3 regions of the Paenibacillus sp. FSL R5-0378 genome follow, and region 3 is predicted to be linked to each of the others. Evidence: riboswitches for the same ligand, from Rfam matches in the RefSeq annotation. Region 3 holds a riboswitch; each other region holds the start of a gene.
The links. Region 3 has a riboswitch for thiamine pyrophosphate ahead of tenA (thiaminase II). Riboswitches for the same ligand answer to the same signal wherever they lie in the genome.
Positions count from the first base shown of each region.

Region 1: linked by a shared signal. The riboswitch ahead of MKY74_RS01680 (ABC transporter substrate-binding protein) and the one ahead of tenA (thiaminase II) in region 3 are both predicted to bind thiamine pyrophosphate.
Region 2: linked by a shared signal. The riboswitch ahead of MKY74_RS29570 (ECF transporter S component) and the one ahead of tenA (thiaminase II) in region 3 are both predicted to bind thiamine pyrophosphate.

Region 1 is NZ_JBBPAY010000001.1:366,538-374,592, reverse strand. Features, by position in the region: gene MKY74_RS01700 (TatD family hydrolase) at 27-926, opposite strand; gene MKY74_RS01695 (ABC transporter ATP-binding protein) at 923-1,735, opposite strand; gene MKY74_RS01690 (ABC transporter permease) at 1,766-2,524, opposite strand; gene MKY74_RS01685 (thiamine-binding protein) at 2,521-2,814, opposite strand; gene MKY74_RS01680 (ABC transporter substrate-binding protein) at 2,869-3,918, opposite strand; TPP riboswitch at 4,136-4,248, opposite strand; gene MKY74_RS01675 (VOC family protein) at 4,323-4,709, opposite strand; gene MKY74_RS01670 (CGNR zinc finger domain-containing protein) at 5,245-5,844, opposite strand; gene MKY74_RS01665 (MBL fold metallo-hydrolase) at 5,858-6,598, opposite strand; gene MKY74_RS01660 (MFS transporter) at 6,749-7,978, opposite strand.
Region 2 is NZ_JBBPAY010000001.1:6,371,826-6,379,880, reverse strand. Features, by position in the region: gene MKY74_RS29605 (pyridoxamine 5'-phosphate oxidase family protein) at 1-190, opposite strand, end outside; gene pdxR (MocR-like pyridoxine biosynthesis transcription factor PdxR) at 401-1,864, shown strand; gene MKY74_RS29595 (AraC family transcriptional regulator) at 2,054-2,839, shown strand; gene MKY74_RS29590 (hypothetical protein) at 2,931-3,053, shown strand; gene MKY74_RS29585 (phosphotransferase enzyme family protein) at 3,287-4,282, shown strand; gene MKY74_RS29580 (SDR family oxidoreductase) at 4,308-5,165, shown strand; gene asd (archaetidylserine decarboxylase) at 5,184-5,978, opposite strand; TPP riboswitch at 6,259-6,372, shown strand; gene MKY74_RS29570 (ECF transporter S component) at 6,452-7,063, shown strand; gene MKY74_RS29565 (ABC transporter ATP-binding protein) at 7,056-8,055, shown strand, end outside.
Region 3 is NZ_JBBPAY010000001.1:3,850,811-3,858,865, forward strand. Features, by position in the region: gene MKY74_RS18020 (cache domain-containing sensor histidine kinase) at 1-571, shown strand, start outside; gene MKY74_RS18025 (response regulator transcription factor) at 549-2,108, shown strand; gene MKY74_RS18030 (serine hydrolase domain-containing protein) at 2,263-3,192, shown strand; gene MKY74_RS18035 (hypothetical protein) at 3,334-3,654, opposite strand; gene MKY74_RS18040 (class I SAM-dependent methyltransferase) at 3,812-4,531, shown strand; gene MKY74_RS18045 (YrdB family protein) at 4,641-4,967, shown strand; TPP riboswitch at 5,102-5,206, shown strand; gene tenA (thiaminase II) at 5,346-6,044, shown strand; gene thiM (hydroxyethylthiazole kinase) at 6,041-6,889, shown strand; gene thiD (bifunctional hydroxymethylpyrimidine kinase/phosphomethylpyrimidine kinase) at 6,886-7,701, shown strand; gene MKY74_RS18065 (carboxylesterase/lipase family protein) at 7,887-8,055, shown strand, end outside.

The sequences.
Region 1 (8,055 bases), 3.5 Mb from region 3:
CCGTAGCGGGCAGACCCTTTTTTGATTTAGCGTGGAAGGCCGTAAAAACGACAGGCATTGGCATGCAGCAGCGCCCTGGCTTTCGGCAGGGGGACGTCACGAAGACTGCTCCATACCGAGGCCACCTCTGCGGTCATGCGGGGATGGGTCATCTGACCGGCAAACGGCCCTTCGAACGGCCAAGGCCCGTCGGTCTCGGTCATCACCTGGGAGGCGGGATACCGGCGCGCGAGCTCCTGGATTTCCGCCTCATAGGCGATATCCGGCGAAAACGAAACGTAATATCCGCTATCAGCCATGCGCCGCACGATGTCCGCCGATCCTTTGAACCAGTGAAAATGGGCGCGGGAGACGCCGTGCTTTTCCAGCAGATCGCAGGCGATATCCGCATCCTCGTACACGGCGTGCAGCACGATCGGCTTGTCATGGTCCCGGGCAAAACGGACGAAGCGCTCAAGCAGCGCCTCGTACGGCCCGTTATCCCAAGGAAGCCCGGCTTTGGCAGCCTCCAGCCGCGAGTAGTACGGCAGGCCGACTTCGCCGACGGCGACCATGTCGTCCGCATGCTCCGCCATCCAGCCGAAGAGTGCGTCGATCTCGCGGTCGGCAGGGAGCGGCTGCTCGGGATGGAAGCCGAAGGCGGGATAGACCTGCCCGGGCCAAGCCTGGGCAAGCCTCAGATTGGCTTGGCTCGATACCAAATCCATGGACACGCCGATGACGGCTGCGACGCCTGCATCTTTCAGGCTCCCGAGCAGCGCCTGCGTCTCGTGCTCCTTATAAGTATCGAGATGAACATGGGCATCGATCAAGGGCGCGAGCGGCGGCAGGTTCGCCTCCGCCGGCGATGCGGATGCCGCTGCTGCCCGGTCGAGGACCAACTCATGGCCGTTTGAAGGGTTTACTTCGCTGTGGTTGCCGCTCATTGGCGTGAACCTCCTTGCTGTGCAGCCTGCATTTTTCGCTGCTCCTCGCGCATCCATTCGCTCAGCTGACGCTTCAGCTGCAGAAACTCGGGAGCCTCTGTCACTTCCTCGCGCCGCGGGCGCGGAAACGGTACGTCGATGGCGTGCAGCACCGCGGCCGGCCGGCTCGAGAAGACGTAAATGCGGCTCGAGAGCAGCAGCGCCTCCTCGATGTTGTGCGTAATGAAGAGAACCGAGCGGCGGTTCTCTTCCCAAATGTCGAGCAGCCAGCGCTGCATGTCGCTGCGGGTCAGCGCATCGAGCGCGCTGAACGGCTCGTCCAGGCACATCAGCTCCTGCGGGCTGAGCAGCGCGCGGAGAAAAGCCGCCCGCTGCTGCATGCCGCCCGACAGCGTATGCGGATGCGCCTTCTCAAAGCCGGCCAGGCCGACTTTGGCGAGCCAGCGCCGCGCGTCCTCACGGGCCTCCCGGCTGACAGGGCCGTGCACCTCCTGGGCCAGCAGCACATTGTCCTCGATCGTCCGCCAAGGGAACAGGGCGGGCTGCTGCGGCATGTAGCTGATATGCCCCTGCTGCCCGGTTACCTCGGCGCCGTTCATCCGGACGGTGCCGGCATCCGGGCGGGTCAGCCCGCCGATCACGTGCAGCAGCGTGCTCTTGCCGCTTCCCGACGGCCCGATGATGGACACGAATTCGCCTTGGCCCACGGTCAGCGAGATGTCGCTGAGTACCGGCAGTGTTCGGCGCTTCTCTTTGAAGCTTTTGCTGACGGAGACGATCTCCAGCGCGGGCGCGGTTTTTTTATTCATCACGGTATTTCTCCTTTCCGGCCTGGCCCGCTAGCCCTGCTTCGGCTTCCAGCGGACGAACCATTTTTCGAGCAGCGCAATCAGCCCGAACATCAGCAGGCTCAGCACGACGATGATCATGATCGCCACGAACATGCGGTCGGTGCGGTAGCCCGATTTCTGCAGCATCATATAATAGCCGATGCCCTTGTCGGCCCCCAGCCACTCGGCGATAATCGCACCCATGACACTGTAGGTGGCGGCAATTTTAATGCCGGAGAAGATGGAAGGGAGCGCGTGGGGCAGCTCCAGCTTGGCGAAGATTTGGCCCTTGCCCGCCCCGATCATGCGCATGTAGTTCATCATGACGGGATCGGTCTGCTTCAAGCCGCCCAGGGCGGCGACCGCCACCGGGAAAAAGCAGACGAGCGTGATGACGATCAGCTTGGGCAGGAGGCCGAAGCCGAACCAGATCATCAGCAGGGGGGCGAGGGCGATGGTCGGGATATTTTGGCTTAGAATAAGCAGCGGATACAGCGCCTGTTTTAAAAACGGAATCAAATGCAGAATCAGTGCGATGACCAGCCCGATGGCGGTTCCGATGGCGAAGCCGAATACGGTCAGCTTCAGCGTGGCCCACACATGCTCCCACAAGCCGCCGGAAGCGGCCGCGGCTTCCCGGGCGATGTCGCTCGGCGCAGGCAAAATCCATTGTTCAATATGGAACAGGGAGGTCAGCAGCTGCCATACGAGCAAAAAGAAGATGACCGCCACGAGGGGCGGCCATACGTTTTTCCACCAGCTTCTCATGGACGGTACTTCTCCGTCAGCTTGTCCATGCTGATTCCGCCGGGATTATGGGCGATTTTGACCTGGGAGATGATACTCGGGCTGCCTGCAGCCACCAGAGCTTCGTGCATTTTGCGCACGACGTCCAGCAGCTCCTCCAGCTCGCCCTCCATCGTCGTTTCCAGCGGGTGCACCTCATGCTTCACGCCGGACTGCTGAATGACCTCAATGGCACGATCGACGTAGGCGTATGAGTCTTCGTTGCCCGGCGTCTTCGGGATCACCTGAATGCTTAACAGCGTATTGGCCATGCGAATCTACTTCCTCTCTTCATAGGTTACGGTAACTCTTAGGTTATGTGCGGCTTATTGTTCCGGCAAAAAGTCGTTCGTGTACGCACTCTTCACGTCCAGCGGCTTGTCCAGCAGCTTGTGATCGTACATCCAGTCGGAATAGCCCTTCCAGATCTGTTCCTTCTGCTCGCCCCAGCGGGCTGCGTCGTCTTGATATTTAGGACTTAACCATTTCTGGCTTTCGATCACCAGCTGCTTATCGAGGTCCGGCACGTCCTTCAGCAGCAGGTTGGCAGCTTCTTCCGGCTTGTCGATCGCGTACTGATAACCTTTGGCGGTCGCGCGCATAAACGCTTTAACCAGCTCGGGGTCATCCTTGATCTGCTTCTCGTTCGTTACGAGAACCGGCGTGTAGTAGTCCAGCTTCTCGGAATAATCTTTGACATACAGCATGTCCAGCGGCTCGCCGCGCAGCTTCGCCTCGATTCCGGTCCAGCCGTAGAAGATCCAGGCGAAGTCGATGTCCCGCTTCACGGCGGTAAAATAATCGGCGTCGCCCATGTTGACGATTTTCACCTTCTTCACATCCGCCTTGTCGATCTCCATGATGGAGCCCATGACAGCTTCTTCGACAGGGGAACCCCAGCCGCCGTAGGTTTTGCCTTCAAAATCCTTCGGCGTCTTGATCCCCCGGTCCACCGGTGCGGCAAAGCCCGACGTATTGTGCTGGATGACCGCGGCGATCGAGACGAGCGGCACGCCCTGCGTGCGGGCCTGGGTCACGCTCTCCTGATAGCTTACGCCGAAGGGCGCTTTGCCGGAAGCGACCATGGCGTCGGCGCCGGTGGAGCCCGGCTGCACGATCTCGACGTTCAAGCCTTCTTCTTTATAATAGCCCAAGTCTTTGGCAGCATAGAGCCCAGTATGGTTCGTGTTGGGCGTCCAGTCGAGGACGACTTTGACGTCCTTCAGCGGCTTCGCTGCGGTGTTGTCCTGGCCTGCCGTGGTGTCGGAAGCGGATGTTCCTTCTCCGCCGCCCGTATTGTTTTGGCTGCCGCCGCATCCGGCAAGCGCCAGTACGAGCATGCAGACCAGCAGCAGGCCGATGGATTTGTTCTTCATGGCTTTCTCTCTCCTTTGATGTCCGGCCGTTCTTATTCTTTCTGTGGAAGCATCGACCGGTGATCCCCTCTCCCCGTTATATTTAGAATCGTAAGCCGATCTGAGTGACTGAATCATAGAAGCATTCGCAAGGCGTAATCCCGTTTTTCACTAGTATGAATGAAAAAAGCGCCCCGTAAACGGGACGCTTCATATGCGCAAGATCAGCACGGCTTGTAAGCCGTGACAAACGGTTTCCTACGCTGGCATTACCCAGATCAGGTTAAAAGGGTCAGTATCTTGAAGGGATACAATCTCAGCCGGCCAATTCCAGCACCCCGGATTCTATAAGGTTTTCGGGTTGTTTTCCTCCCATATTATAGTCCATCCCCATGGGGGTGTCCAGACATCCTCCCGATTCCAGATTATCTCTGGAAAAATTCGATCCATTCTTTTTCCGGACCATAGATAAAGAAATATTGGTATCCGTTCGGCAGGGTCACGATTTCCTGATCGATCAGCTCCACGCCGTCGAGCGCCTGAATCCGCTCAAATTCCTTCTGAATGTCGTCGACATGGATCGCAAAATGGTGCACCGTGCCCTCGGCCGGCAGGTCGTAGCTGTAGCCTTGAATGAGCTCGATTTCCGTCTCGTTACTGTCCCCGAAGCCGAGAAACGCCAGCTGGAACACGCCGTTGGTGTGCGTCAGCCGGCCTTTCAGCTCCAGGCCCACGATCTCGGTATAAAATTGAATGGTTGACTCCAAATCCCGTACGACGATGCCGACATGATCCAAACGTTTATTAGCCATATGTATAAGCTCCTTTTCATAGTACTTATAAGTAATGGGTTTGCCCTAAATTAAGGCCATTATAGCATTTAAATCCGAGTTGTAAGGCAACTTTATGCAAACATCATTGTTTATAAATGATAGGCTGTTTGGTGGTTTCGTTAGGTATTGAAATAGTCAGGAACGGGGGAGAGGGTCCTGAAAAAATAATTGCAGCATGGCTTTTCATGTGTATGTTGACAGCATGTACCGGGCCAACGTCTGGCGGAGGGGACATAACGATACTCGATAAGCAGCTCATTGGCTCGACATATTGGATTGTCGTCGAGAAAACCCATAGTAAAGAAGAATGGCCAGTTAAAATTAAAGTCGATAATGAAAACACTTGGAACTTGTTAGAGGTCGGAAGAACGTACCTATCGACATACTCCTACAAGTCGTTGGACAAAGGAGCTAAACTGGAGAGTGTCCGCCATATAAATCAAGGGCAGTGAACAAGGCAACAGGCTTATTTGACTAAAGCCCGGGATGTCCATCAGACGATCCCAGGCTTAATTTAGTGCCCGCGCTGCTTCTTCTTCGCATAAAATTCGGCCGCCTTATGGCGGTTGCCGCAAGTGTCCATGCTGCACCAGCGCCGCTTACCGCTCTTGGAGGTGTCCACAAAGTGCAGGATGCAGTCGTCATGCTCGCAAATCCGGATGCGGTCCGAAGATACGCTTGCCAGCGTCTCGAACAGGGAGCGGACGATGGGGTACAGCACGCCTTGGACGGCGGTTTGTCCGTAGGTGATGAGATGGGGGAGGCCTTGGGCATCCCGCTCAGCCCGGAGCGCCACGTCTAACCGCGAAGCTTCGGCCTCCATGGCGGCGAATGCCTCATCCGACAAGGCACCGCCATGGTCCAGGTCTTCTAGAACGAGCCGGCACACGCCGCGCAGACGGAGCAGTTCGGGCAGCAGGTCTTGCCGTCTCGCAGCTGAAGCTGCCCCTGCGGTATTGTTCAAGCCGTGCAATTCATTATCGTGGAGCCATTCGTCTAAATAACCTGGCTCCTCCAGCATATCCGTGACCCGGTGCTCCCGCATGCGCACCGTATTGGCGAGATTGATCCACAGGGCGCCCCCCAGCACGTTGCGGGAAGGGGATTTATCCATGATGCGTCATCCTTTATAGAGTAATCGTTTCCTTTGTGTTCAAGAATGCTATGTCCATTGTATCACCAACTGCAGCCCGCAGGCGATTTTGCCAATCGGGAGTCTGCAGGTATACAGGCGGATGGTGGATGGCGGTATGGTGGATCGGCACCAGCCGTTTGGCCCCGAGAACGCGTGCGGCCGCCGCCGTTTGTTCCGGAAGCAGCGTAATCGGCATGCCGCTGGGCGGCTGACGATCAGGACGTTCCAGAACGGCACCGTTCACCGGCAGGCATACCGCATCGAATGGGCCGTGGGCCGCGGCAATCTTCCACCAGTAACCGTGCCACAGCGTATCTCCGCAGTGGAGCAGGCGGTGCTCGCTGTCGCTCAGCGCCCAGGCGATCTGCACGTCTCCGACCCCGTCGACGGAGTACGTGGCGGCTGCGCTCAGCGCACCGATTTGGAAGGCATCGCCGACGGAAGCACCGATTACGCGGTTGAGGCCACTATTTTCGGCAAGGAGGACGCTCTCCTGCGGGAGGTACACGGGAATGTCAGCCCCGTAGGCATCGATGATGGCCCGGGGATCAAAGTGATCCGCATGCTCATGGGTGATCAGCACCGCATCTGCCGGGCCGTATTCGTTAAGCGGGAAGAGCGGTTCGTGAGACTTGGCGTATCTTTCCGGAAAATGATAAAGCGGGTCAATGACCACCGATGTGGCTCCTGCCGTCACTCGAATGCCTGCCCAGGGAAGCTTTTGAAGTTCCATGTCATCCATCTCCTTTGTATAACCTCTAAAATTTGTATTACAAGTTATAATTGGAGTATAGCTGTATTTTTATAACCTGTAAATATAATTTTAGAGGTTATACGAAAATAAAAAAAGCGGACCTGCTGGCCCGCCTTTAATTTGAATGGCTTATTTTCCTGCACCTGATGGCCCCTGCAGTCCGCTCTGGTGAACCAGCTTCCGCCGCTGCAGCTGGAAAGCAGCAAAGCTGAGCACGACCATGCCGGCAGTGAACACCGCGAGCATCCATGCCGACTGGTTCACTTCCAGATGGTCCAGGCTCCAGCCCATGATAAGCGGCAGGATGGCTCCGCCGACGCCGCCGGAGGCGATCAAAATGCTGGGTGTCGATTCTTCGCTGCCCTGCAGCAGCTTGCTCGCAAATACGAGCGCAATCGAAAAGATCCCCGACATGAACAGCCCGAGCAGCAGGATGATCGCGAAAGCCGACCATACCTGGCCCATCAGCGGGAACACGATCAGCAGCACCAGGGTGATGAGGCAGCTGAACAGCACGTAGACCCGGTAATGAATCTTTTCGGCGACGACGCCGGCAAAGATCCGGCCGACGGACATCGCGATCCAGAAGCAGGTGACGCTGAGCGCCGCGGCGGCTTCCTTCATGCCCATTTTCTCAATCAGGATGGCGGGCATAAAGTTGGCCAGGCTCATCTCGGTGCCGACGTACAGAAAGAAGAATACGATAAAGAGGACGAGAATGCCGAAAGCTCCGCCTTGATAAGGGAAGCGTTTGGGCGAGGCATGCTCTTGACCGGATACGGAAGCGGCAGGCCCTTTGGCGCTCAGCACGGCATCGATTTCACCGAAGGAGGCCTTCGACCAGAACAGCAGCGTGACGAGTGCGATCAGCGAAATGACGAGGAACGAAAACCTCCACCATCCTTCCGTAATGAATCCGCTTGCGATCAGCGGCATGACCATGGCCCCGACCCCGAAAAAGACCTCCAGGCGGCTCATCGCCACAGCGGTTTTATCGGTAATTGCCGCAATAATAATGGTGCCGATCACCGCTTCAATCATGCCGAAACCAAAGCCTGCGCACACGGCAATGGCGTACAGCCATTCCCAAGGCGGCAGCAGGGTATAGACCAGCTCGGCGGCCGTAAGCAGGCCGATGGCGATCAGCAGCCCGCCCCTTTTACCAAAACGGCGGTTCAGCCACGGGGATACGAGCACACCGGCCAGAAAACCGGCGAACTGGGTAAAGATCAGCGTCCCGCCTTCGCTGTATTCGCGGTGATAATGCTCCAGCAGCACGGGAAGGACCGATCCCAGCACGACATGCGCCAGGCCGATCAGAAAATAGGATAGGCATCCTATCCAAATGAGTCGTTTCATGAGGAACTCCTTTACAGTATTAAATTCTTGGTGCGGACAAGCCGGATGACGGCCGGTATCTCCATCATAACAAGGTA
Region 2 (8,055 bases), 2.5 Mb from region 3:
CGAGGTGGTCCATTTTTTCGCCGAAACGGCTGCCATGCATGTAGAACATGCCTTGATGATACACATAGTTAATCGGGGTCACCCGGGGATGTCCGTCTTCTCCGAGGGTTCCCAGGAAGCCGAAGCTCATCTCCGACAAAAACGCCTCGATTTCTTCCTCACGCGTCACTTCAAATTCATTTCTTCTCATTGGTTTTCTCCTCCTTGATGCATCGCTTGCCGATCGGCGGTTATCGCTGCGGTGACAACAGCATAACGGGAATATTGACAAGGAAAAAGGTCCAATTTAGAGTATTTTTTATAGTCCATTTTGCTGGCGGCTGAGACGATAAGCAGTCATGGGAGAAAAAATACGTTTGTTGAATCTGGTTTTTTCCACAGCAATGGAAGGGAGGACGGCATGGAGATATCCCTGCATCTGGAAACTTATATAGAGAAACACCGCTATAAGTACCTTGCGCTGTATCACGCTCTGAGAGACGCCATCATGGAGGGGAGGCTGCCTGGAGGAACGAAGCTGCCTTCGACCCGCGAGCTGGCGGATCAATACGGCTTGTCGAGAGGATCGGCCGCCTTAGGTTACGATATGCTGGTGTCGGAAGGCTATGTCCACAGTGAAGTAGGCCGGGGGACCTTCGTGGCTCAAGCGGGACCTGCGCCAACAGCAGGGGGGGATGCGGCTGCCGCACCGCTTGCCCTATCCCGCTGGGGAGAGCGGCTGCTAGAGCTCCCGCCAATCCCGAGATCCGGCGGCGGCAAGGCTCCCGCCGGCATCGACTTGGGGGGAGGCGGGATGAGCATGGAGCTGTTTCCCTATGCGGAGTGGCGCAGCGCCATGGCCTATGCAGGAGGCCGGGGTGGAGAGGATATGCAGCGCGGCGCTGATCCCGCCGGGGACCTTGGCCTCCGGCAGGCGCTCGCCGCCCATCTGCGCGTCACGCGTGGAATTCATACCGATCCGGAGCAAATCGTGCTCTTCAGCGGATCAATGCAGGGTATTACCCTTCTCTTTCAGCTGCTGCTGAATGAAGGCGAGGCTGCCGTGCTTGAAGATCCGTGCTATTCGGGAATCATCCGGGCGGCGGCTGCCTGCGGAGCGGAAGTGATTCCGGCTGAGGTCGATGTCCACGGCATCCGTCTGTCCGATTGGGACGCCCGCCTTGTACTGGTGACGCCGAGCCGCCAGTACCCGACCGGCGCCGTCCTGACGCTGGAGCGGCGCCGGCAGCTGCTGGACTGGGCGGAGCGGCACGAGGCGGTCATCCTGGAGGACGATTACGACAGCGAGTTCCGCTTCGGCGGCAGGCCGATCGAGCCGCTGAAGACGCTGGATACGCGGGATCGGGTCATTTATATCGGTTCCTTCTCGAAGACGATGTTTGCCGGGCTGCGCCTGGGTTACGCCATTGTCCCCCAATCGCTCGTGGATGCGGTGCTGCGGGCCAAAACGCTGTACGAGCCGCTGACGACAGGGCTGCTTGAGCAGCGGGCGCTTGCCCGGTTTATGGCCCGCGGCGATTATGGCCGGCATCTCCGCCGGCTTACGCGGATCTACGGTGCCCGCCACCGCCGTTTCTGCACCCGGATGCGGGAGAAGGCGGGGCATCTGTTCTCGCTGATGCCGGGAGATTCGGGCCTGCATGTGTATGCTTATTGGCTGCAACCGCCGGAAGCTTTTGCAGCCTTTACAGCCGCAGCAGCGGCTCGTGGCGTAACGTTCAGGGACGCGTCCGGCTACAGGATCCAGCCGGGACCGCCGGCCGCCTTTTTCAGCTATGCCCGATGGGATGAGCGGCAGCTGGAGGAGGGGGTTGACCGGCTGGCTGCGGCATGGGAGGATATCCGGCATCGTATGAACGAATAGTCGAAGGCAGATCCTGTATATTGTGTGCGGTTATTTACGGCATTGGGAGAAGGCGCGATTTTGGACAGGCCTACAGGGGCGTAAACCCGTCGGAATCCCAGGGGGATGGGCCGGATGTGCAAAAACCGCGCCGAAATAGTATCATAGGGAGGAAAGATATGAGTCTATGATATAGGGGGGAATGACGACATGCTGCACGCATCGCCGTCATCTTTTGAAATATTGCCGTCCCTCGCCAAAATTGTGTGCGAGCCCGGCTGGAAATGGCAGAAGCGCGAGAAGGCGCTGGAAAATTACGATTTATTTTACGTATGGAGCGGGGAAGGGACCGTCATCCGGAATGACGAACCGTATGAGGTCGGCAAGGGGAGCTGCTTCTTGTTCAGGCCCGGAGACCACACGAGCGCCACGCACAATCCGCAGAAGCCGCTCGTTCTGACTTACAGCCATTTTCGGGTGTCCGAGCCTGTGACGGATATTCCGCTGCCGTACCGGAAGCTGACGGAAACCGTTGACTTTGAATACATGCTTGCCCGTTACGTCAGGCTGTTTCTTGTGAACACCTTCGCCGCCCAGGAAGAGGGGCAGCTCATCCTGAAGCAGCTGATGATCCATCTGCTCCGGCACGACCGGCAGCAGCCGGAGGAGAAGAAGGTCAGCAACCAGCTGACCGAGGTGATCCACGAGATCGCCAATTACATTCAGCAGCATCCCGGCTTACCGCACCGGGTCGAGGATCTGGCCGCCCGCGCCGGGTTGTCGCCGCGGTATTTCTCGATCAAATTCAAGGAGCTGATCGGCTCACCTGTTCAATCTTACATTATCCGGACGCGGATCGACCGGGCGCAGCATCTGCTCCTGCATGCCGGTATGAACGTCACGGAGGTGGCCGATGCGCTCGGATACCGCGACATTTTTTTCTTCAGCCGGCAATTCAAGCAGTATACGGGCAAGAATCCGTCCGAAATCCGGTAATTGTTTCCTGCTGTTTCGCGGTCTTCCCCTTTCGGGTAATAAGCTTCAAGCTTGCAAATGCACCGAATAAACGAAGGGAGGAAAGAGTCGGATGAGCAGACGGCGGATTCGCAGGCGTGACGGGTATGCCGCAGCTGCGGCGGCGCGGGGGAACGGCCGTAACCGGATGCGCCGGTTCAGACCGGTCAGCATCATGAGCGACGTATGGTTTTAACCCCACTCGTTAACCTTTTTTATGAACTTCATCACACATGATATAAATGATGTCTAAGAGCAGCGCGGGATGCCAGCCCGCCGCTGCTTTTTTGTGCGCGCATCATTAGATTGAAATGGTCAGTAGTACCGATTACGCGGAGAATACGGTTCGCGGTTGCGCCCTCCCCTGGCCTGCCGGCTTATGGTATGCTGTGGGAGCAAGGTGTTAAGCAGAGGATGGAGGATAGCGAAATGAATGAAGCATTCGGAGCAAATTCGGAGGACAGCCTGCGCCTCCTGCTGGTTCAGGCGGAGCAGGTGCTGATGTCCGCACTGGAGAAGTTTGGCATTAAGGAGGAACATGCGGAATTTATTCAAATTTCAGACCATATTACGTACCGGGTGAGCGCGCGGTCCGGCGGCAAATTTTTGCTGCGGATCCATCCGGTGTCGGCCGACGTACCGGCCATCCGTTCGGAAATGATGTGGCTGAATTGGCTTTCTTCCCAAGGCCTGCCGGTTCCGGAAGGCGTAGCGGACCAGGAAGGGAATACCGTGGCGATCTGCGGGGCGGACCGAAGCCAGGGCTGGCCGGTGACGCTGCTGCGCTGGATCGAAGGGGAGCAGGCGGAGGGCGGCCTCGATGACAGGCAGGTGTACCGGATGGGCGTGCTTATGGCCAGGCTCCATCAGGCTGCGCAGAGCTTTGTTCCGCCGGAAGGGTTCGTCAGACCCGAATGGGGGGCTGCGAGCCTGACAGAAGATATGCAGCGGCTGGAACGGCGGCACCGCGCCTTTCTGAGTTCCGATGAATGGGCGCTTTATGTACAGGCGGCGGACCTAATCAGAGGGCGGATCGCCGCATGGCCTCCGGGCCCTTCCCGGTACGGTATGATCCATGCGGATCTCCACGAAGGGAACGTTGTATTCACGGACGGGGAACCTTGCCCTATAGATTTTGGCCGCTGCGGGTTCGGTTATTATGCATACGACTTGGCGCAGGCGCTCATCGGTCTGTACCCGGCACAGCGAAGCATGCTGCTGGACGGGTACGAAAGCATGCGACTTCTTCCGAAGGAGAGCGTGTCCATGCTGGAAACCTTTTTCCTGCAGGCGGTCCTGGAGAATCAGGCGTTTCACGCCGGCAATCCGCAGGAAATTCCGTCGCTGAAGGAACAGAAGGGGTATATTCTGTCCGCGATCCGCAGCTACTTGGCAGAAGAGCCGTTTTTGTTTCCGGCGAAATAACATCTGAACGGGGAGTGGAGCGCAATTGGGAGGACATGATGAGAGGCCGGTCGCGCTGGTCACGGGCGGATCCAGCGGCTTCGGGCTGCTGGCCAGCGTGGAGCTGGCCGCCTCCGGATACACGGTTTTTGCCGGCATGCGAAGACTGGAAGCGAGCGGGGAGCTGATGGACGCTGCGCAGACGGCGGGGGTAAGACAGCATATTCACGTGGTTAGGCTGGATGTGACGGACGGGGGACAGGTGCTTGAGGCGGTATCGGGCATCCTGAAATCCCACCGACGCATTGACGTGCTTGTGAACAATGCAGGTACCGCATACGGAGGAATGATCGAGGAGATTCCGATGGACGTGTGGAAGGCGCAGCTGGAAACGAATTTCTTCGGGATGGTTGCGGTCACCCAGGCCGTTCTTCCCGCGATGAGGGAGGCCCATCAGGGAAAAATCATTCAGATCAGCAGCGTCAGCGGGGCTGTCGGATTTCCCGGTTTTGGCCCCTACGTCTCGTCGAAGTTTGCTGTGGAGGGATTTAGCGAATGCCTTGCCCTGGAAATGCGGCCATTCGGCGTCGATGTCGTGGTGGTGGAGCCGGGTTCGTACGGAACGGCCATTTGGGACAAAGGATTTGCGCAGATGAGCGCCGCCGAGCGGTCACCCTACGAACGGATGCTGAGCCAGGTGATGGCCTTTTCCCGTGACAACGCCGGCCAGCGCGGCGATCCGGCCGATGTGGCCCGGCTAATCGCGAGAATCGCACGTATGAACAAGCCGGCATTCCGTTATGCGCTGCCTGCCGGCACACGCTGGACGATGAAGGCCAAGCAGCTGCTTCCGGGCCGGTGGTTTCAGCGGATTATGCTCGCGCTCCTAAGCAAAAAAGGCTGAGCCGGATTCGCTTCCGGTTCAGCCTTTATGCGGGTGCAGCTGACCGAGCAGCTGGCCCATGCGGACATGATCTCCGGTCCGGAGGTCTGTCCGCGGGGTGAATGCGCCGTCCTGGATCAGCAGCACGACGGTAGAACCGAACTCAAAATAGGCGAGCGGATCGCCGTTACGCCAGGAATTGGCGGTTTCGTCGTCGTAGCGGATGCTGCTGACATTCATGGCGCCGACTTTGACGACCGCGACTTCTCCCAGGGCTCCCTTAATATACGTTATCAGCCTCTCATTGCGGCACAGCACGGATTTCATCTGGGTCATGCCAAAATCATTGACCGGGTAGCACCGGCCCTTGATATGCTCGCTCTCCACTTTCACGCCTGTGATTGGAGAGTGGATCCGGTGATAGTCGGTAGGGCTGAGGTACAGCACAAAGACATAGCCATGTTTATATAACTCCAGGTGGGGAGAGAAATTAAGCAGCTCCGCCACCGAATAATCCTGCCCTTTCACGTTCATAATCGTGCCTGAGGTGATTTCACCCATTGCGGTGATCTTGGCGTCGACGGGGCTCGTGAGTACGTGCTCGCCTTCGTGAATTGGACGCATGCCGGGCTTCAGCCGCCGCGAAAAAAATTCGTTGAGCGTGCGGTATTCATAGATTTCTTTCTCCGCTTCATGCGCCGGGATCTGATAGCTTTTGATAAACGTAGGGATGATCCCTCTGCTGAGTCGGCTGTGCGAGAAGCGTCCCATCATGGAAGAGAGCCACTTTCGCGAGGAGAGCTCTGTCATGAGCCGCAGTAATTTCTTTGTCATGCCTAATCTCCCTTCCATACGTGCCTGTAGCACTCTGAATATATTGACATAGAACGGCTACCAAATCAATATGCAACAAATCCTGAAAACCGCCCCGGAGAAAAATGGTATTGCCAATCCTTCGAGGATCATGTATTTTGGAATCAATACGGGCCCGACGTCGACTCATCGCGGCGAGGTGCCTGTTACACGGAATCGAACCCAAGCATCTATCGCTTTGGACGGCGATGGCTCCGGGACCAGGAGGCGGCGATGCCGCGCCTTGCGTTCATCTGTGTACATATGGGAATACGGGAGCTCGAGCGAATCGGGCTGAGAGTGCAGCTAATGAACCGCTGCTGACCGGGAATCTGATCTGGATAATGCCAGCGTAGAGAATTCAAGTCCTTCTATGGGCTTATTTGACGATCTCCCTCGCTTATCCAGGGGGTTTTTTTATTGCCCAATTTTGGAAAAAGAAAGGATGTTGTCAAATGAACAGCAGTACGATGCAGATGGATCGGCCGAAGGGGCTGAAGCTAAGCGACCTGCTCGTGACGATTCTGCTATCCCTCGTGATCGGGGTGGTGTACCATTTTTGGGGTTCGGTGAACGACTTGTTCAAGCCGCTGTTTTTCCAAGCGGATGAGCTGATGTACGGCATGTGGTTCCTCGCTTCGACGCTTGCCGCGCTGCTGATCCGCAAACCGGGCGTAGCCCTCCTGGCCGAGGTTGCCGCGGCTCACGTAGAAATTCTGTTCGGCAGTGAATGGGGCCTTCAGCTGGCGATTTACGGCGTGGCGCAAGGTCTAGCCGCGGAGCTGATCTTCGCCCTGTTCCGTTACCGCAAATTCTCCATGGGGGTAGCGGCGCTGGCCGGCATGGCTTCGGGATTGGGATCATTCCTGGTGGATGTGTACTACGGCTACGTCACGGACTATTCGACATGGATGATCGTGTTGAAGTACGTGATGCGGTTAATCAGCTCGGCGGTACTCGCAGGGTACCTGGCGTATGCCCTGACCAAAGCTTTGGAAGCAACCGGAGTAACCCAGCTGCTCCGGCCGGTGACAGCCAAGGATTATGAAGCGCTCGATCATGACTGAGACTAACCGGGGTATCGCGACGATGCAGCATTCGGCAGTGCATGAGACGGGTCAAGGAGCGGATCAAAGGACGGATCAAGGGACGGATCAAGGGAGCGGGCAAATTGCCGTTTCGGTAACGGACCTGCGCCTGAAGTTTCCGGGTGAGAAGGCGTTCGTGTTCAAGGATGTTTCCCTGTCCGTGCCGGCCGGGGAAAAGGTGCTTCTGCTCGGCCCAAGCGGATGCGGGAAATCGACGCTGCTGCAGGTGCTCGGCGGGTTGATTCCGGCGGTCATTGACGTTCCGCTCAAATATGCGGACATTCGGAAGCCCCGCTCGTGCGGGTATGTATTTCAGGACCCGGATACCCAGTTCTGCATGCCGTATGTCGATGAGGAGCTGGCGTTTGTGCTGGAGAACCGCCAAGTAGCCAGGGAGGATATGGTGCCGCGGATGCGGGAGGCGCTCGGACGGGTCGGCCTGGACCTCGAAGAGCTGCACACTCCGATTGAACGGCTGTCCCTGGGGATGAAGCAGCGGCTCGCGCTCGCTTCGGTCCTTCTGCTGGAACCGGAAGTGCTCCTGCTGGATGAGCCCTCGGCGCTGCTGGACCCCGAGGGGAGACAGCAAATTTGGGAGGCGGTTCGCGGTGTATCGGCCGGACGGACCGTGCTGATCGTCGAGCACCGGATCGAAGAAATCGTGAACTGGGTCGATCGGATCGTTCTGTTCGCGCCGGACGGAAGCATTCTGGCCGACGGCAAGCCGGCCGAAATCTTCACGGCGTACCGCCGGACCCTTCAGGAAAATGGCATTTGGTATCCCGGCGTTTGGGAGGATTATATCCGTCACCGGGATACATGGAACAGCGGCCTGGTGCAATCCCCGCAGCAAGGTGCGGACTTGGCGGCGCCGGTCCTCTCCTTGCGGGGGTTTGTCGGTCTCCGCGGAGATGCGCCGGCGATTATGGTGGAAGAGGCGGAGGTATATGCCGGCGATTTTGTCGCTGTTG
Region 3 (8,055 bases):
CATGATGCGCTACAACCTGCAGTGGACCAGCAACCATGTGCGGCTGAGGGATGAACTGGAGCATATCCAAAACTACATCGCCATCATGAACATACGGTACGACAACAATCTGGTGCTGAACATCAACGTTCCGCCGGTCCATATGGAACAGGAAGTGTTGAAGATGTCGCTCCAACCCATCGTCGAAAACGCCGTTAAGCATGGAATGGGTTCCCGTTCCGAGGGCGAAAAGCTGGAAATCGCTATACATGCTTATGTATCGGGGGACAGCATCATTATCGAGGTCTGTGACAATGGCGACGGGATTCCCGAATCCAAGCTGAAGAAGATCAACCTGATGATCCGGCTGGAAGACGCGGACTATCAACAAATGCGGAAGGAGCTGAACGACGGGGAAAGCAGCGGCATCGGACTGCGGAACGTCGATCAGCGGATCGTCATGTTTTACGGGAAGTCGCACGGGATCCGGGTGGAGAGCGCCGAAGGAAGTTTTACGCGAGTCACGATGACGCTGCCTTATCTAATTCTAGCGGGAGGTGTGCCTGCCCATGTGCAATCTGCTAATCGTTGATGATGAGAAAAATATCCGGGATGGCCTGAAAGCGATGATTCGCCGCGAATTCGGCGACGACTACGCACTGTACTTTGCCGCGAATGGGGAGCAGGCGCTTCAAGTCATGGACGAGACGGAAATAGACTTGGTCATTACCGACATCCGCATGCCGGTGATGGACGGAATCGAGCTCATTAACCGTATACAGGATCAGGAGGCGCGGCCGGATCTGGTTATTCTAAGCGGTTATGACGACTTCCAGTATGCCAAAGCGGCGATCCGCTGCAATGTGAAGGAATACTTGCTGAAGCCGATCGTTCGTGACGAGCTGTTCCGGACGCTGCGGCGCCTTGACGAAGAACGCATCCGCAAGGGGGAAATCGCCGATCAGCTGCGCGGAACGAAGGCGCTGAAGGAAAATTATGCGGTGAGCCGGCTGCAGTATTTGTTTTTGCAGGAAGGCATGGACGAGCACGCCATTCGGGATGTGGTCCTTCAGGCGGGATTGGATTGGCTGGATGCAGGCGGATACGCCGCGCTGGTCCTCGTCCCGGAACGCTACCGGGAAGCCGGCTGGGATGAATTCACCACTTATGTTGACCAGATGATCGGCTGGCTTCCGGGTGAACGTTATATCCGTTTTTACGACAAAGACGGCAAACTCGTAATGTTTACCGACACCGCTGCTCCGTTCAACCGGCTGGGAGAGGAAATCATCCGGCAGTCGTCCAGCGCCATCCGGGCCGGCATCAGCGAAGAGATGGTGGGAGCAGGGGAGGTGAAGAAAGCTTACCAGCAGGCCGGCCGGGCGTTGAAGTACTTTTTGTTCCAAAACATGCCGGGACTCATTCGAAGCACCGAACTGTCCGGCAAACGGACGGATTACCGCATCCCGCTGGAAGACATCCGGAAGACGGCCAACCTGCTCGGATTGGATCGGGATGCCGAGCTGAGCAGGCTGCTGCAGCATATTTTCGATATCCGGACGATTCTTCAGTATGATATCGGGTATCTGGAAGGGATCAGCCATGCTTTTAATGAGCATGTATTCGACCAGGTGTTTCAAACCTATGGCGAGGAATCCGTCGACATTTTAAAACTCCACAAGCAGGTGGGGAATCTGTACAACTTCAACCATTTTCATGATTATTTCCATAGTTTGGAGAGCCTGCTCTTCCTGCTGAGCGATTATGTGAAACGGATGCGGTCGATGCATTTTGACCAGAGCGAGATTCAGCGGGCCATCGTCTATATCGAGGAGCATTTTCATGAAAACTTGAATATGGCCGTTGTTTCCAATCATGTCTCATTGAATTATTCGTATTTCAGCCAAGCTTTCAAGGAGTATACGGGGGAGACGTTTGTCAGCTACTTGCGGAAGCTGCGGATCCGTAAAGCCAAGGAGCTGCTCGGCAGCACGGACCTGAAAGTGTACGAAATCAGCGAGCGGGCCGGGTTCGAGAACGTGAAGCATTTTACCAAGGTCTTCAAGGAAATGGAGGGCGTTGCGCCGCTCGAATACCGCTCGCAGCAGGAGGCGCTAAGGCGGAGGTGAACCCCCGAGACCGGCTGGAGGCTCCTGACTTGCTGTTATGTGTTGGTTTGAAAACCGGGAACGAAGCGAATAAAAAAGGTAACGGGCAGCAGGAAAATTACATGATGTTGGCGAACATATATTCCTATCATGATTATCATTAGGAGGAGTGTTTGTGAATCTGGACAGCGTTCCTAACCAAGCAGCATTTGAGCCATTGGATGAAGTCGTCCGAAAGGCACGCACCGAATACGGTGCGTCAGCTTCATCCATTCTGGTCATACATAACGACAGGATCGTCTATGAGCAATATCATGGATTTCATCATCATAAAGGAGGAGCGGTTCCCGTTACGAAGTCCTCCATGTTCAACATTTACTCCACCCGAAAAACGTATATCTCCTGTGCAATGGCTATGGCGGCTCTGGACAACGGAGTACCGATCTCCACCCCGGTTGCAGAAGTGTTGAGCGATTACCCCGGTGAAGATTTGGGGCAGTTGACATTATGTGATTTGGCGACTGCTTCCGGCCCTAAATTTTTTCATGATATGCAATGGGAGAGGGAAGGGATTCAAGGGCAGGTAGTGAGAGCCTTGTCAGGGAAGTCTATTGCGGCGTTTCTGGAGGAGCGCGTTTTAAAGCCGCTCAGCTGCAAGGAAACCATATGGGCTACCGCGCCAACGGCCAGTCTTGTCTGCGACTATGCAACGAATCCAGCCTATGCTACGGTTCGTCTGGAATCCCATGAAGGGCATGAAAGAAACATGTATGCGACCACCAGGGATTTGGCCAAGTGGGGGTACCTGCATTTGAAACGGGGAAGCTCGGGAGGGCGTCAGCTGATTCCTATGGCATTTTATCATCTCAGTGACGAGTTGAAAGCGATGAATCCGGATCGCCGTATACTGGGGTGGTATCATCGCTCGGATTGGTTCTACGCTACTGGAGCAGCAGGATGCCATGTGGTTGTCTACCCGGAACATCAGGCCGTGGGTGTCAGAATGCTCAATAAGTATACGAGCCGTTATGAAGACGACCAGAATTTTTTCAATAACGCCCTCCTGCAGTGTCTGCAACAAGCTGGAACGACAAGCGTCCTGTAGCTAGAGGCATTGCGCTTCAGAGGCGTGGAATCCGCTGAAAGCAAATAAATCAAGAGTAAAAGGCTGCCGTGAGGCAGCCTTTTACCGTTACTGGACGAGCAATGAGGAAGTGGTACGAGCATGAAAACCAGAATCTAGGGATCATGATGTCGGCCTCGGATGGCCACGGCGAGCCAATCCACGCTTCATCCCGTAAATGAGGAGATCAACCGCCGCACCGATGATGACTGCCATGACGATGGAGAGAAGATACGCCGGGAACCGTAAGGGAATAAAGTAACTGTTCGTTACGAAAGCGTGTTTATCGGACAGCCAGCCCGAATACACTGGGTCATGCAGCAAGGCTTCAAGCAAGGGATTCAGCCGGATCAGTATGATGTTGGCCAAACCCTGTCCGGAGGCATCCAGTATGCAGGTGAGGATCATACATAACGTGAGCCAAAAAGAAACGCTTTTTAACAAAGACAATCCCCGCCTTCAAACTTGATCTTGTTATTTATAACGCATCCTGCGGCAATTAAGTTATGCACAGCTTACATTAAACTGGTTTATTTATATCCAACCTTTCTGTTGGTTGGTATAATATGGTGGTGAATAGCGAGTCTACGGAGGTGGTTGCATGAAAGAGAGGGTGCTTGAAGCTTATACCAAGCTTGCCAAGGACTATGAACTGCATACCGATTCGGACAGCGGTGCCAATGCATACTACGAGCGTCCGGCCATGTTGGAGCTGCTGCCAACGGATATGTCCGGACTCCATGCCCTTGATGCAGGCTGCGCCGCAGGATGGTACACCGAGAAGTTCGTTTCCCGGGGCGCATCGGTATCGGCGATCGATTTCAGCCCCGATATGGTGGAGGCGGCCAAACGGAGAGTCGGCAGTCAAGCGGAGATTCAAGTTCATGATCTAAATGAACCGCTGCCATACGGAGCTAATAAGTTCGACTTTGTTCTCAGTTCGCTAACGCTGCATTACATCGAAGACTGGGATCCTTTGTTCCGAGAGTTTCAGCGGGTATTGAAGCCTGGAGGAACGTTATTGTTTTCGGTGCATCATCCGTTTATGGACTTTACCGTTTTTAAGAGACCGGATTATTTTGTACGGGAGCTGCTTGTAGACAGGTGGACGAAGAAAGAGGCAGGCAGCGTTGAAGTGACGTTCTTCCGCAGACCCCTGCAGGAAATCGTCAATATGACGTCAAGCTGGTTTGTACTGGACCAGCTTGTCGAACCAAGGCCGGTTCCCGAGTTTCTGGAGCGGCTGCCGGAGTCGGCCGACTTCTACCAGCGGATTCTGCATCACCCGCATTTTTTAATTGTGAAAGCCCACAGGCCGTAGTGAGAGTGGAAGAGTTTTCGTCGCGAGAGGCAAGAAACAATCGGCGTAATTTTACTGAGAATGGCTTCATTCCAAAGGCCCTGACCGGCCCAAAATGGAGGGTTTGGCAATGATTGTGATCGACCTTATCTTTTTTCTAATGGAGCTGTGCGCACTGGCAGCCTTTTGCCTGTGGGGATTTAAACTGGATACCGCCTTGTGGATCCGTATCGTGGTAGGAATAGGCTCGCCGGTCGTTGTTGCTGTTTTTTGGGGTATGTATGTCGCACCGAAAGCGACCTTCCCGGTGACGCTTCCCGTCCGGGCTGTGCTGCAGCTGATCGTATTCGGTCTGGCCGCGGCTGCGCTGTACGGATCGGGTTATCGAACAGCCGCTGTCATTTATGCCGCTGTCGTTATCGTCGAGATGATCCTTTCTTACGCGTTGAAAAGATAAACACTTGAAGGTGGCAGGAAATCCGCTTAAACGATCGACAAGCTTTTTCCCGGTATCCCGCCAGCAGCTTTTTTTGTTTGACAACACCGGCGAACGGAGCTACAGTTAATCATGAACTTGTAAAATATCATACGAAAATCCACTAGGGGAGCTGCGGAGGCAGCTGAGACAAGTGATCGCTTGGACCCTTTGAACCTGATCCGGTTAATACCGGCGGAGGGAAGTGGAGCAGGCCTATACATACGCATCTTTCTTGATGAGATACATTCAGGATGACACTGCAAATAGCGGCCGCTCCATTTCGGGGCGGCTTTTTTGTGTTGGCTTCCCCGCGCCCCGACATGCGATTTTCGTCAAAATTAACGGAGGTGCATGATCATGGCCCGGTTTACCGAAGAATTGAGACACGCGGCAGATCCTATTTATCAAGCGATCTTCAAGCATCCGTTTGTACGGGGGATTGCGGAAGGTACCTTGTCCAAGGAGCAGCTGATTCACTATGTGAAGCAGGATTTTGAATATCTAAATGCCTACATCCGGATCTATGGCATTGCCATATCCCGATGCGATTGCCGGCAGACGACCGCGCTTTTTAACGAACAGATTTCGTTTATTTTGAACAGTGAAACGCATCCCCACCAAAACTTTTGTGATGTCGCCGGTGTTGCATATGAGGAACTGCAAGGCTATCCGCTGGCTCCATCGGCCAATCATTACATCCGGCATATGCTGAACGTCGCCCATGAGGGGGGACTTGAGGATATTGTAGCTGCGCTGTTACCTTGCCCGTGGACCTATACGGAAATCGGCCAACGTCTGCTGGAGGAAGTCCAGCCGGAGAAATCCCATCCGTTTTATGAATGGATGCACTTTTACGGGGACCGTGAAAGCGGCGTGACGGTACAGCTGCGGCGGCTGCTCGACGAATGGGCGGAGGGTCTGCCTCCCGCAAGAAAAAAACGGCTGATGGAGCATTTTCTGACCAGCTGTCAGCTGGAGTACATGTTCTGGGAAATGGCGTTTACGCTTGAGGATTGGCCGGTTTCCCTGGCTGCAGCGGAAGGGGTGGGACGATGACCGCCGATATGTTTCCGTCCGGACTCATCCAGCTTCCTTTACGGATAAAAGAGCAGCGTCCGCTCATTCACAACATGACGAATGTGGTCGTGACCAACTTTACGGCCAACGGCCTGCTTGCCCTTGGCGCCTCCCCGGTAATGGCCTATGCCAAAGAGGAGGTGGCCGATATGGCTCGGGTCGCCCAAGCCGTCGTCCTGAATCTCGGAACGCTGAGCAGCGAATTGGTGGAAGCGGCGATCATCGCCGGCCGATCGGCGAACGATCATGGCGTTCCGGTGTTCCTGGATCCCGTCGGCGCGGGAGCAACCGCATTTCGCACGGAGGCTGCGCTGCGGATTTTGCGTGAGGTCCGCGTGTCACTGGTTCGGGGCAACGCAGCGGAGGTTGCCCATCTCATTGGTGAATCCGGTGCAATTAAGGGCGTCGACGCAGGTGAGGCCGGGGAGTCTGCTCCCGCCGACTTGGCGGCACGGGCGGCACACCGTCTGGGGACGCTCGTCGCCATTACCGGGCAAGAAGATGTAATCACCGACGGAACGAGGGGATACTTGATTCGGGGCGGACATCCGATGCTGACCCAAGTCACCGGGACCGGCTGCTTGCTGACATCGGTGATCGCCGCTTTTGGAGCGGTCGAACCCGATCTGCTGTCCGCCGGCGCGGCCGCCTTGGCTTACTACGGTGAAGCGGCCGTTCGGGCATTTGAGCGGGCAGGCATGGAGGGGCCGGGAAGCTTCCAAATCGCTTTCCTCGACGCGTTGTCTGTGATGGAGCGCCACCCGCTGGAGGAAGGAACCATTACCTCTCTTCTGGAGTCGGCAGGAAGGGGATTTGTGCAATGAGCATCCCGAAAGCATTGACGGTAGCCGGTTCTGACAGCGGCGGCGGGGCAGGCATCCAGGCGGATATTAAAACGTTCCAGGAGCTTGGCGTATTCGGTATGTCCGCGATTACTGCCATTACCGTTCAAAACACACTCGGAGTACAAGGTGTATATCCGCTTCCTGCGGCTGCGGCAGCCGAACAAATGGATGCCGTGGGCACCGACCTCGGCGTGGATGCGGTCAAAACCGGTATGCTGTTCAGCGCGGATATTATTGAGGCCGTAGCAGGACGTATAGCCGATTTTGGCTGGAGGAATGTGGTGGTCGACCCGGTTATGGTCGCCAAAGGCGGCGCGCGGCTGCTGCAGCAGGACGCTGTTGACGCGCTGAAGAACAAGCTGCTGCCGCTGGCTGCTGTCGTCACGCCCAACATTCCGGAGGCGGAAGTGCTCGCGGGGATGGCGATCCGGTCGATGGAGGAACGCTGCGAGGCAGCCTACCGCATCGCGGCTTACGGTCCGGCGATGGTTGTAATCAAGGGCGGACATGACGAATCGTCTGACAAGGCGGTTGATCTCACTTTCGACGGAGAATCCTTCTCGACCCTGGAAGGAAGTCGGATTGACACGCGTCATACGCATGGAACGGGATGTACCTTCTCGGCTGCGATCGCCGCTGAGCTGGCTAAAGGGAACCCGGTCAACGAGGCCGTACGGACGGCCCGTGAATTCATCCAGGCGGCCATCGAGAACTCGCTCGGTATTGGCGGCGGGAGCGGTCCGACGAATCATTGGGCCTTCCGCAGCCAAAAGGAAGGGGCGGCAAGATAAAGGCAGTCGATACTTGTCTGCACCACAAGCGATTAGCACCTGTCTATATAGACAGGTTTTTTTCTTGGCGCTAGCTTCCTTAAATGGTCGTCGATTGATGGCTTTTTGCACCGAGCTTCGGTTAGGCTTTGTCCAATTTTTAGTGTTACAATGGTAGAACGATTCCAACGCTAGAAAGGATGTTAATGAAATTGGACCAACTCCTCATCCGTACTCATAATGGCCTGATTCAAGGATATGTTCAGAACGGCGTCCGGACCTGGAAGGCGATTCCTTACGCCGAGCCCCCCGTCGGCGAGCGGCGTTTCCGGAAACCGCTTCCTGCACGGCCGTGGGCAGGCGTCAGATCCGGGG